One region of the Lentzea sokolovensis genome, then DNA from elsewhere that is predicted to be linked to it. Evidence: riboswitches for the same ligand, from Rfam matches in the RefSeq annotation. Region 1 holds a riboswitch; the other holds the start of a gene.
What was found. A riboswitch is a leader RNA that binds a small molecule or an ion and turns the genes downstream of it on or off. The one in region 1 is predicted to bind S-adenosylmethionine.

Region 1 (5,001 bases):
GGGTTCCTACCCCCATGGGGTGACTGAGGTCACAACATCGGTGGGGGTGTTTGCGCAACGTGCCTCACCCCGTTACTGTCCCGTGACCGTGCCACCTGAACCGACCCAGTCGGTTCGGAGCACGCCCGCAGTCGGGGCGGGACCGAAGCCAGAAGCGCGAAGAAGCGAGACCACGTAGGAGGAGTTGCCGGGAACCTTCGAGCTCCAACTCGAATGATCTTGTCAACGCCAACTGTGCGGTGGCCTCACAGCTTCCGCAATGGAGGTATCGACCCTTGTCTGGTAGCGACAGAGCTGCTGCTCCGTACGACTTCAACGACGACACCGACTGGTTCACGCCGGTCGGCGGCACGGCGGTTGACGTCGCTGATCCCCACCCGAGCTTCCCCGCCGGTGCGCTGACCATCACGCCCGCGGACGTGCTCGACGTGCTCGGCCCGGACGCCGACGACCTGCTCGCCTCGGCGAACGTGGACGTCGACGAGCTGATCCGTCTCATCAACGCCGAGACGACGATCATGCCGCCCCTCGTCCTCCCGTCGGAGGAAGAGGAGCTCAAGGACCCGCAGGTCCTCGTCACGGCCGCCTCGACGTGGAAGCGCCGCTTCCTCAAGGGCACCGTCGCCGCGATCCTCGTGTCGATCTCCGGTGGCGGCGTGACCGCGATGGCGATGGACAAGTCGCTGACCGTCGAGGTCGACGGCGCGATGCAGACCGTCCACTCCTACGAGGGCACGGTCGGCGAGGTCCTGGCGGAGGAAGGCATCGTCGTCGGTGAGCACGACGCCCTGTCGCCCTCGCTGAACGCCCCGGTCTCCGACGGCGGCAAGATCAGCCTCGACCGCGGCCGCCTGATCAAGATGAGCATCGACGGCCAGGCCCGCGAGGACTGGGTCCGCTCGGTCACCGTCGAGGAGGCCGCCAAGCAGTTCGGCGTGCCGCTCGAAGGCGCCTGGATGTCCATGCCCGGCTCGCACGACGTGCCGCTGGAAGGCATGAGCGTCGAGGTCAAGACCCGCAAGAACATCAAGCTCTTCGACGGCGCGAACCCGGTCCGCGAGGTCCAGACGACCGCACTGACCGTCGACGAGCTGCTCAAGGCCGAGAACCTCTCCCTCGGCCCCGAGGACGCCGTCGCGTCCGGCATGGACGTGAAGCTCGCGACCGGCGCCGAGGTCTACATCTCGCGCACCGGCGTCACGGTCATCAACGTGAACGAGCCCGTCGCGCCTCCGGTCGAGAAGACCAACGACCCGAACATGACCGCGGGCCAGCAGACCGTCACCGACCCCGGCACGCCGGGCGAGCAGACGTCGACGTACCGCGTGACCGTGAAGAACGGCAAGGAGATCAGCCGCGAGAAGATCGGCGGCAAGGTCACCAAGGAGCCGAAGCCGAAGAAGATCACGGTCGGCACCAAGCCGCTGCCCGACGGCGAGGTCTGGGACCGTCTCGCCAAGTGCGAGGCGGGTGGCAACTGGGCCATCAACACCGGCAACGGCTACTACGGCGGTCTCCAGTTCTCGGCCAGCACCTGGGCCTCGAACGGCGGCACCGTCTACGCGCAGCTTCCGCACCAGGCGACCCGCGAGCAGCAGATCGCCATCGCGACCAAGCTCCGCGACCGCTCCGGCGGCACGTACGGCGCCTGGCCGGGCTGCCGCGCCAAGCTCGGCCTGCCGTAAACACGCACCACCCTCTCCGTCCCCCTGACGAAGGCCGCCCTGGTTCGCCACGGGCGGTCTTCGTCGTTTCCGGGGGCCGGCTCATGGTGTGCACGCGGATGCGGCTCGCGCAGGGTCACGACGAAGCCGAGGCGGGTGAACCAAGACCTGCCCGGTGAAGCGGTCATGACATGCCCAGCCATCCCTCCACCGGCGAGCCTGCGAGAATGCACCGGTGAGCCTGCTGGGACCTGCCGAAGTTCGTCGTCTGGCTGAAGAGCTGGGCATCCGCCCGACCAAGAAGCTCGGCCAGAACTTCGTGCACGACCCGAACACGGTCCGCAAGATCGTCGCCGCCGCCGGGTTGACGGAGGACGACGTGGTCCTGGAGGTCGGCCCCGGCCTGGGCTCCCTGACGCTCGCCCTGCTGCCCGCCGCCAAGCAGGTCGTGGCGGTCGAGATCGACCCGCCGCTGGCGCAGCGGCTGCCTCAGACGGTCGGCGAGATGGACCCGGACAACGCGGGCAAGCTGCACGTCGTCCTCAAGGACGCCATGAAAGTCACCCAAGAAGACCTGCCGGTCCTACCGACCGCGATCGTCGCGAACCTCCCGTACAACGTCGCGGTCCCGGTGGTGCTCCACCTCCTGGCCGAACTCCCGAGCCTCCAAAAGGGCCTCGTCATGGTCCAGGCCGAGGTGGCCGACCGGATGGCCGCGAAGCCCGGCAGCAAGATCTACGGCGTCCCGAGTGTGAAGCTCGCCTGGTACGCGGAGTCCAAGAAGGCCGGCTCCATCGGCAAGAACGTCTTCTGGCCGGCGCCCAACGTCGACTCGGGCCTGGTGTGGTTCCAGCGCCACGAAAAGCCGCTGTCCACAGTGGACCGGAAGAAGCTCTTCTCGATCGTCGACGCCGCTTTCGCGCAGCGCCGCAAGACGCTGCGAGCCGCCCTCAAGGGCTGGGCCGGCAACCCGGGAAACATTGACGAACTGCTCGCCGAAGCGGGTGTGGATCCCCAGCAGCGGGGCGAGCAGCTGAGCGTGATCGACTTCATCCGGATCGCCGAGGTCTAGGCCGGGGATCCTTCGGCCAACAGTGTGATCTGTCGAACGAATCGGAATCTGGCTTGCGCAACCGAACGTCCGTCCGGTTGACTGCTACTTGCCATCCGGAGCGACTGAGAGACCTGGCTCTACGACGTCGCAGCAACCACCCGCTGGATGCGGGCAGGTGCTAACGCCAGGACCGATGGAGGAGCACCATGGGTACCGTGCGAATGCTGACGCGCCGTCGAGTCATCGACCAGTGCCGTCGCTCGTCTTCTGCATGTCGTCGCCACCTCGTCTAAGGCGCCTTTTCAGAGTCCTTTGACGCGCACTCAGTCATCGAGTGGCGCACACCTGAGCAGAAACTTCGACCGCGCACGTCCGTCTCAATCGGACAGTGTGCTGTCGCGCGCAGCCGTGGAGCAGACGTGATCACTGTCGAAAACCTCACCAAGTCCTTCCAGGGCGTCAGTGCCCTCAACGGCGTGACCCTCGACGTCGAGGCCGGAACCGTGCTCGGCGTCGTCGGCCCGAGTGGCGCCGGCAAGTCGACGCTCGCCCGGTGCGTCGCGCTGCTGGAGCGTCCCGACTCGGGTGCGATCCGCGTCGACGGCACCGACATCACCAGCCTCGACGGGTCGGCCCTGCGTGCCGCCCGCCGCCAGATCGGCGTTGTGCCGCAAGGGGATTCGCTTCTCCGTCAGCGCACGGCCGCCGGCAACATCGCACTGCCGCTGGAGTCCGCGGGCATCCCCGGACCGCAGCGCCGCACCCGTGTGGGCGAGCTGCTGGACCTCGTCGGGCTGACCGACAAGGCCGCCTCCTACCCCGACCAGCTGTCCGGCGGGCAGCGTCAGCGCATCGCCGTGGCACGCGCCCTCGCCGCCAACCCGTCCGTGCTGCTCGCCGACGAGCCGACCAGCGCTCTGGACCCGGAGACCACCGGTTCCGTGCTGACCGTGCTCGACCGTGCGCGCGCCGAGCTGGGTGTGACCGTTCTCGTCGTCACGCACGACATGGGCGTGGTCCGCAAGATCTGCGATGACGTCGCTGTGCTGGAGCAGGGCCGCGTCGTCGAGCACGGCAAGGTTCTGGACCTGGTCAACGACGTCGCGAGCCGCACGAGCAGTGCGCTGCTGCCCGCCGTCGACCTGAACCCGATCAACGAGAGCAGCTACGACCGCGTCGCGGACGTCGTGCTCGTCGGGTTCGCCGCGGTCGGCGCGTTGCTGCCTGAGGCCGCGCACCGGTTCGGCGTCGAGCTGAACATCGTCGGCGGCGGTCTGACGCGCCTGGGCGAGACCCCGGTCGCGCGTTTCCGGCTCGGCCTGAACGGCGAGCGCTCGGACTCCGCCCTGGAGTGGATCGGCGAGGCCGGCGGCTCGGTGCAGAGGTCCCTGAAGGGCCCCCAGGGAGTAGCTGCGTGAGGTCTGCAACACCCTGGTCCGACGTTCTTTCGTTCCTCCTCGAAGCGACCGGCGAGACGCTGTACATGGTCGGCGTCTCCACCGTCATCGCCACGGTTTTCGGAGTTCCCGTAGGTGTCTGGCTGCAGCTCACCGCCAAGGGCGGGTTGCGGCCGAACACCGCGGTGCACAGGATCCTGAGCTTCGTCACCGACCTGGGCCGCTCGATGCCGTTCATCGTGCTGCTCGTCGCGCTCACGTCGGTCACCCGCCTCATCGTCGGCGGCTCCATCGGCAGCACGGCGGTCATCGTTCCGCTGGCCGTGGGAGCGATCCCGTTCGTGGGGCGGCTCGTGCAGAACATCCTGTCCGAGGTGCACGTGACCGTGGTCGAGGCCGCGATCACGACCGGCGCCTCGACGTTGAGGATCGTGCGCAGCGTGCTGATCCGCGAGTCGCTGCCCGCGCTGATCAACGCCATCGGCGTCACCGTGATCGCCCTGATCGGGTACTCGGCGATGGCCGGCGTGATCGGTGGCGGTGGTCTCGGCGACCTGGCGATCCGCGAGGGTTACCAGCGCTTCAACGACCGGATCCTGTGGAGCACCGTGGCGTGGCTCGCCGTGCTCACCACCGTGATCCAACTCGGTTTCACCCGTGCCGCCCGTGCGTCCGACCGGCGCCGGCACGCCTCCGTCTGACCCGTAGCAATTTCTCAAAAGGAACGTCATGCGTATTCGTGCTGCCCTGATCGCAGTCGCTTTGACCGGTTTGACTGCTCTGTCCGCTTGCTCGTCGGGTGCCAGCGCGTCCGACACGCTGAAGGTCGGTGTCTCGCCGGTCCCGCACGCCCAGATCCTCAAGTACGTGGCCGACAACCTCGCCG
Region 2 (5,001 bases), on a different contig from region 1:
CGTTCCTGGTGCGTCTGTCGTGCACGCTCCGACTCAGGCCGCGGCGGTGGCTGAGGCGGACGGCGCGGACGCGGTCGTCGTCGTGCTGGGTGAGAAGCCCGGTGCGGAGGGTCCCGCCGACACGGAGAACCCGGTGCTGACGCCCGAGCAGCAGGCGTGGGTGGACGCGGTGCAGGCGACCGGCAAGCCGGTGGTCGTGGTGCTGCTGACCGCGCGTCCGCAGGTGCTCGGTGCGGCGGCGGACGCGAACGCGCTGGTCGCGGGCTGGTTGCCGGGCAGCGAGGGTGGCCGGGCGATCGCCGACGTGCTGTTCGGCGCGGTGAACCCGAGCGGCAAGCTGCCGGTGTCGTGGCCGAAGGCGCTGGGCGACCCGACGCTGACCTACGACCAGCTGCCCGGCGCGAACACCTCGGCGGGCGCGAAGTACGACCCGCTCTACGCGTTCGGGCACGGGCTGTCGTACACGTCGTTCACGACCTCGGGGACCTCGGTGTCCGTTGATCGTTCGAACGGGGTGGTGAAGTTCACGGTGGCGAACACCGGCGGGCGTGCGGGCACCGCTGTGGTGCCGGTCTACGTGCGGCAGCCGGCCTCCCCCGTGCTCACGCCGGACGCCCGGCTGGTGGGCTTCACGCGCGTGGACCTCGCCGCGGGACAGTCGAAGCAGGTCGAGGTGTCGTTCAAGCTCTCACAGCTGGCCCTGACGGTCGGCGACGTGGACGGTGACGGACGGCGTGAGGTCGCCCGCGGCGGCTACGAGGCCGTGGTGGGTGCCGAGAAGGCCACCTTCACGGTGCGCTGAGCTGGCCTGATATCCTTCGTCGTCGTGAACGCGCGGCTCTCCGCCGTGGAGGAGACCTGGCCCTTGTGGCCGGTGCCGACATAGCGCGTCACGAACTCCGGTTTCGACAAGAAGGGTGATGTCGCATGGCGAACATCAAGTCCCAGCTCAAGCGGATCAAGACCAACGAGAAGGCTCGCCTTCGCAACAAGTCGGTCAAGTCGTCCCTGAAGACGGCTGTCCGCAAGTTCCGCGAGGCTGCCGAGGCCGGTGACAAGGCGAAGGCCCTGGAGCTGCTGCAGGACGCGTCCCGCAAGCTCGACAAGGCCGCCAGCAAGGGCGTCATCCACGCCAACCAGGCCGCCAACAAGAAGTCGGCGATGGCACTGCGCGCGAACTCCCTCGAGGGCTGATCTCGCTCGTAGCTCGCATCGAGCTTCTGCAAAGGGCTCCACTTCCTCGCGGAGGTGGAGCCCTTTCGCATGCGGCCTCGGGCACGGTAGGCGTAGCTCCATGGAATCGCTTCCGCGCATCGAGTTCGTCGAGCTCCACGATCTCGACGGCACGCCGGCCGTGTTGCGCACGCTGCACACGGAGTCCATCACGACCATCTACCGGCTCACGGACGCCGCGCGCGAGTACGCACGCCCGTTGGCGCTGGCCCTGCGGTCGGGCGCGGACCACCGAATCGTCGACCTCTGTGCCGGTTCGGGCGGGCCGGTGCCGCTGATCCAGCGCCGGCTGCACGCTTCGGGTGTCCACACCCAGGTCACGCTGACGGACCTGGTGCCGAACGTGCCCGCGTTCGAGCGCGTCGCCGCGGGGAATCGGCGGCGGCTGCCGGACCCGTGCTGCTCGGTGGACCACGTGCCGTCGTCGGTCGACGCCACGGACTGCCGGCTGGAAGGGACGCGGACGATCTACGGCGCCTTCCACCACTTCCCGCCCGCACTGGCCACGCGCATGCTGCAGAACGCCGTCGACACCCGGCAGCCGATGGTCGTCGTGGACACCAAGCGGTCGTGGCTCTACGTGCTCGTCTTCCCGTTCTTCCTCACGCTGGCCGTGCTGCTGGCGGCGCCGTTCCAGCGCAATCCCCTGCCGCGCTACCTGCTGCGGCTGGTGCTGACCTACGTCGTGCCGGTGCTGCCGTTCATGATGTTCTGGGACAGCGTCGTGTCGTTCCTGCGCATGTACGGGCGCGCGGAACTGCGGCGGATGGTCGACGGCCTGGACGGCACCGAGTCGTTCACCTGGACGATCGGCGTCGAACCCGGTTTCACGGGAGCCCAGTACCTGATCGGGATCCCGCGCTCGCGGTGATCTCGCGGATCAGCGGCGGCTGTGCGCGGCCACGATCCGAAGCACGGCACGTTCCAGCGCGTAGTCGGCGTCGGCCGCCACGCCCTTCACGTCGGCGTTGAGCCCCGCGACCACCTGCATCGCGTCGGCGAGCCCCGCCTGGTCCCAACCACGCGACTGGGCCTGCGCCTTCTTGATCTTCCACGGCGGCATGCCGAGCGGACCGGCCAGGCTGAACGGGTCGGCGCGCCCCACCGCGGTCACGCGTGCGACCGTGCGCACCGCGTCCGCCAACGCGTCCGCGACCAGCACGTGCGGCACGCCGAGCTGCATGGCCCAGCGCAACGCCTCCATGGCACCCGCCCGGTCACCGACAACGGCTTTCTCCGCGACGGCGAACCCCGTCACCTCGGCCTTGCCCTGGTGGTAGCGGCGGATCTCCTCGACCGTCACCTTGCCGTCGGTGTCGGAAACGAGCTGCGACGAGGCCGCCGCGAGCTCGCGCAGGTTCGTGCCCACGGCGTCGATGAGCGTGGCGACGGCGTCCGGGTCGATCTTGCCGCCCGCCCGCCGCACCTCGTTGCGCACGAACGCCTCGCGCTCAGCGGACTTGGTGACCTTGGCACACTCCGTGACCACGGCACCGGCCTTCTTCAGCTGTCCGGGCAGGTCCTTGGCCGCCTTGCTGCGACCACCGCCCGTGTGCACGACGACGAGCGTGACCCCGTCCGCGGGCGCCTTGACGTAGGAGAGCACCGTGTCGGCGACCTCCTTGCTGATGTCCTGCCCGTTCTGCAGGACGATCACGCGCCCCTCCGCGAACAGCGACGGACTCACCAGTTCGGCCAGCTCCGGAGCCGTGAGATCAGTCACCTGGACGCGGGTCAGATCGGCGGTCGAATCGACCTCGCGGGCAGCCTCGAGAGCCGCCCGAACAGCACGTTCGACCAGCAACTCCTCCTCGCCGATGACGAGGTGCAGTGACTCCGGTGCGCTCACGCTCCGCATCTTCCCACGTCCCGAATCGTGGACGTTGGTGGCTGACCACCGGACGGGTGCCGTACGTTGGTAGCCACAACTGAACACCGCTCATCCAGAGGGGCAGAGGGAACGGCCCGACGAAGCCCCGGCAACCGGCGTCACCGCTGTGCGCAGAACTGCGCGTAGAAGACGATCACGGTGCCAATTCCGACCCGTTCGATTTCGCGGGAAAGATGAGGAGATACCTCGCGATGACTGCTGTCTCTGTGCCTACGAGCACCAAGTTCGACCTCGGCCCCGCCCGCGCGCTGCTGTGCCGTGAGTGCGGAAATGAAACGCCTCTCGCTCCTGAGTACGCCTGTCTCGAGTGTTTCGGGCCGCTGGAAGTGGCCTACGACTTCGGGAAGATCCGGCGCGAGGACATCGAAGCCGGCCCCAGGTCGATCTGGCGCTACCGCGGCCTTCTCCCTGTTCCGTCCACTGTGGAACAGCACCCGAACACCGATCCCGGCGGCACCCGCCTGGTCGAGGCGCACAACCTCGCCAAGGCCCTGGGCGTCCGCAAGATCTGGGTGAAGGACGACACCGGCAACCCCACCCACTCGTTCAAGGACCGCGTCGTCGGCGTAGCGCTCGCCGCCGCCCGTGAACTCGGCTTCAAGGTGCTGGCCTGCCCGTCCACCGGCAACCTGGCGAACGCCGTCGCCGCGGCCGCCGCCCGCGCGGGCTGGAAGTCGGTCGTTCTCGTTCCCTCCAATCTTGAGCGCGCCAAGATCCTCATGAGCGCCGTGTACGACGGCGCCCTGATCGCCGTCGACGGCAACTACGACGACGTGAACCGCCTCGCCCAGGAACTCGCCGCGGAGAACGAGGACTGGGCGTTCGTGAACGTCAACGTCCGCCCGTACTACGCGGAAGGCTCGAAGACGCTCGGCTACGAGGTCGCCGAACAGCTCGGCTGGCGCCTGCCCGACCAGATCGTCGTGCCGATCGCGTCCGGCTCGCAGCTCACCAAGGTGGACAAGGCGTTCCGCGAACTCGGCCAGCTCGACCTGGTCGAAGCGACGCCGTACAAGGTGTTCGGCGCGCAGGCCACCGGCTGCTCCCCGATCTCGGCCGCCTTCAAGGCGGGCCACGACGTCATCCGCCCGGTCCGCCCGGACACGATCGCCCGCTCGCTGGCGATCGGCGCACCGGCCGACGGCCCGTACGTGCTCGACGCCGTGCGCCGCACCAACGGCGCCATCGACGACGTCACCGACGAAGAGGTCGTCGAGGGCATCAAGCTGCTCGCCCGCACCGAGGGCATCTTCGCCGAGACCGCCGGCGGCGTGACCGTCGCGACGGCGAAGAAGCTGTTCGAGTCGGGCCAGCTCGACCCGGACGCCGAGACCGTGCTGCTGATCACCGGCGACGGCCTCAAGACCCTCGACGCGCTCGGCGACACGATCGGCCCGCGCGCGACGGTCCCGGCGTCCGCCGAGGCCGTCATCAAGGCACTGGGTTAATCACCTCCCTCCGGTTCGGGGACGCGCCCGCGTCCCCGAACCGCGTTGTGCTTGATCATCGGCTCCTGCCATGCTCCGGGCGTGGACCTGTGCCCGACCTGTTCTGCACCGCTGAACGGCCGCACCGTGCGCCGACCTGCACCTGATGAGCCTCTTCAGGTACGTGAGCTTCGGCGGTGCAAGACCTGTGACCACGTCGCATGGCGACCGGAAAGCGACACGGGCCCGTGGTCCGATGCGGGCTCTGGTCCCGAACACGACTACCTGTTCGCGACGCTGCAACCTCTGCCTGAGCCGTGGTCATTCATCCCGCACGGCGAGAAAGCGGAGCTGGAAGCTCAACTGCGGACCGAAGTCCCGGACGAACACCCGTTGCGTGGCAAGAAGGTCATCGCGATCGCTCGCTGCGGCGGCTGCGACGAGGTCGTC

Region 2: it holds a riboswitch for S-adenosylmethionine, as region 1 does, so the genes downstream of both, thrC (threonine synthase) here and SK854_RS14660 (methionine ABC transporter ATP-binding protein) in region 1, are expected to answer to the same signal.

What each region holds. Positions count from the first base shown of each region.
Region 1 is NZ_JAXAVU010000008.1:28,953-33,953, reverse strand. Features, by position in the region: gene SK854_RS14670 (transglycosylase family protein) at 276-1,685, shown strand; gene rsmA (16S rRNA (adenine(1518)-N(6)/adenine(1519)-N(6))-dimethyltransferase RsmA) at 1,906-2,736, shown strand; SAM riboswitch class I at 2,825-2,918, shown strand; gene SK854_RS14660 (methionine ABC transporter ATP-binding protein) at 3,138-4,136, shown strand; gene SK854_RS14655 (methionine ABC transporter permease) at 4,133-4,816, shown strand; gene SK854_RS14650 (MetQ/NlpA family ABC transporter substrate-binding protein) at 4,845-5,001, shown strand, end outside.
Region 2 is NZ_JAXAVU010000019.1:6,395-11,395, forward strand. Features, by position in the region: gene SK854_RS46680 (glycoside hydrolase family 3 N-terminal domain-containing protein) at 1-802, shown strand, start outside; gene rpsT (30S ribosomal protein S20) at 928-1,194, shown strand; gene SK854_RS46690 (hypothetical protein) at 1,295-2,104, shown strand; gene holA (DNA polymerase III subunit delta) at 2,114-3,091, opposite strand; SAM riboswitch class I at 3,170-3,304, shown strand; gene thrC (threonine synthase) at 3,316-4,572, shown strand; gene SK854_RS46705 (hypothetical protein) at 4,624-5,001, shown strand, end outside.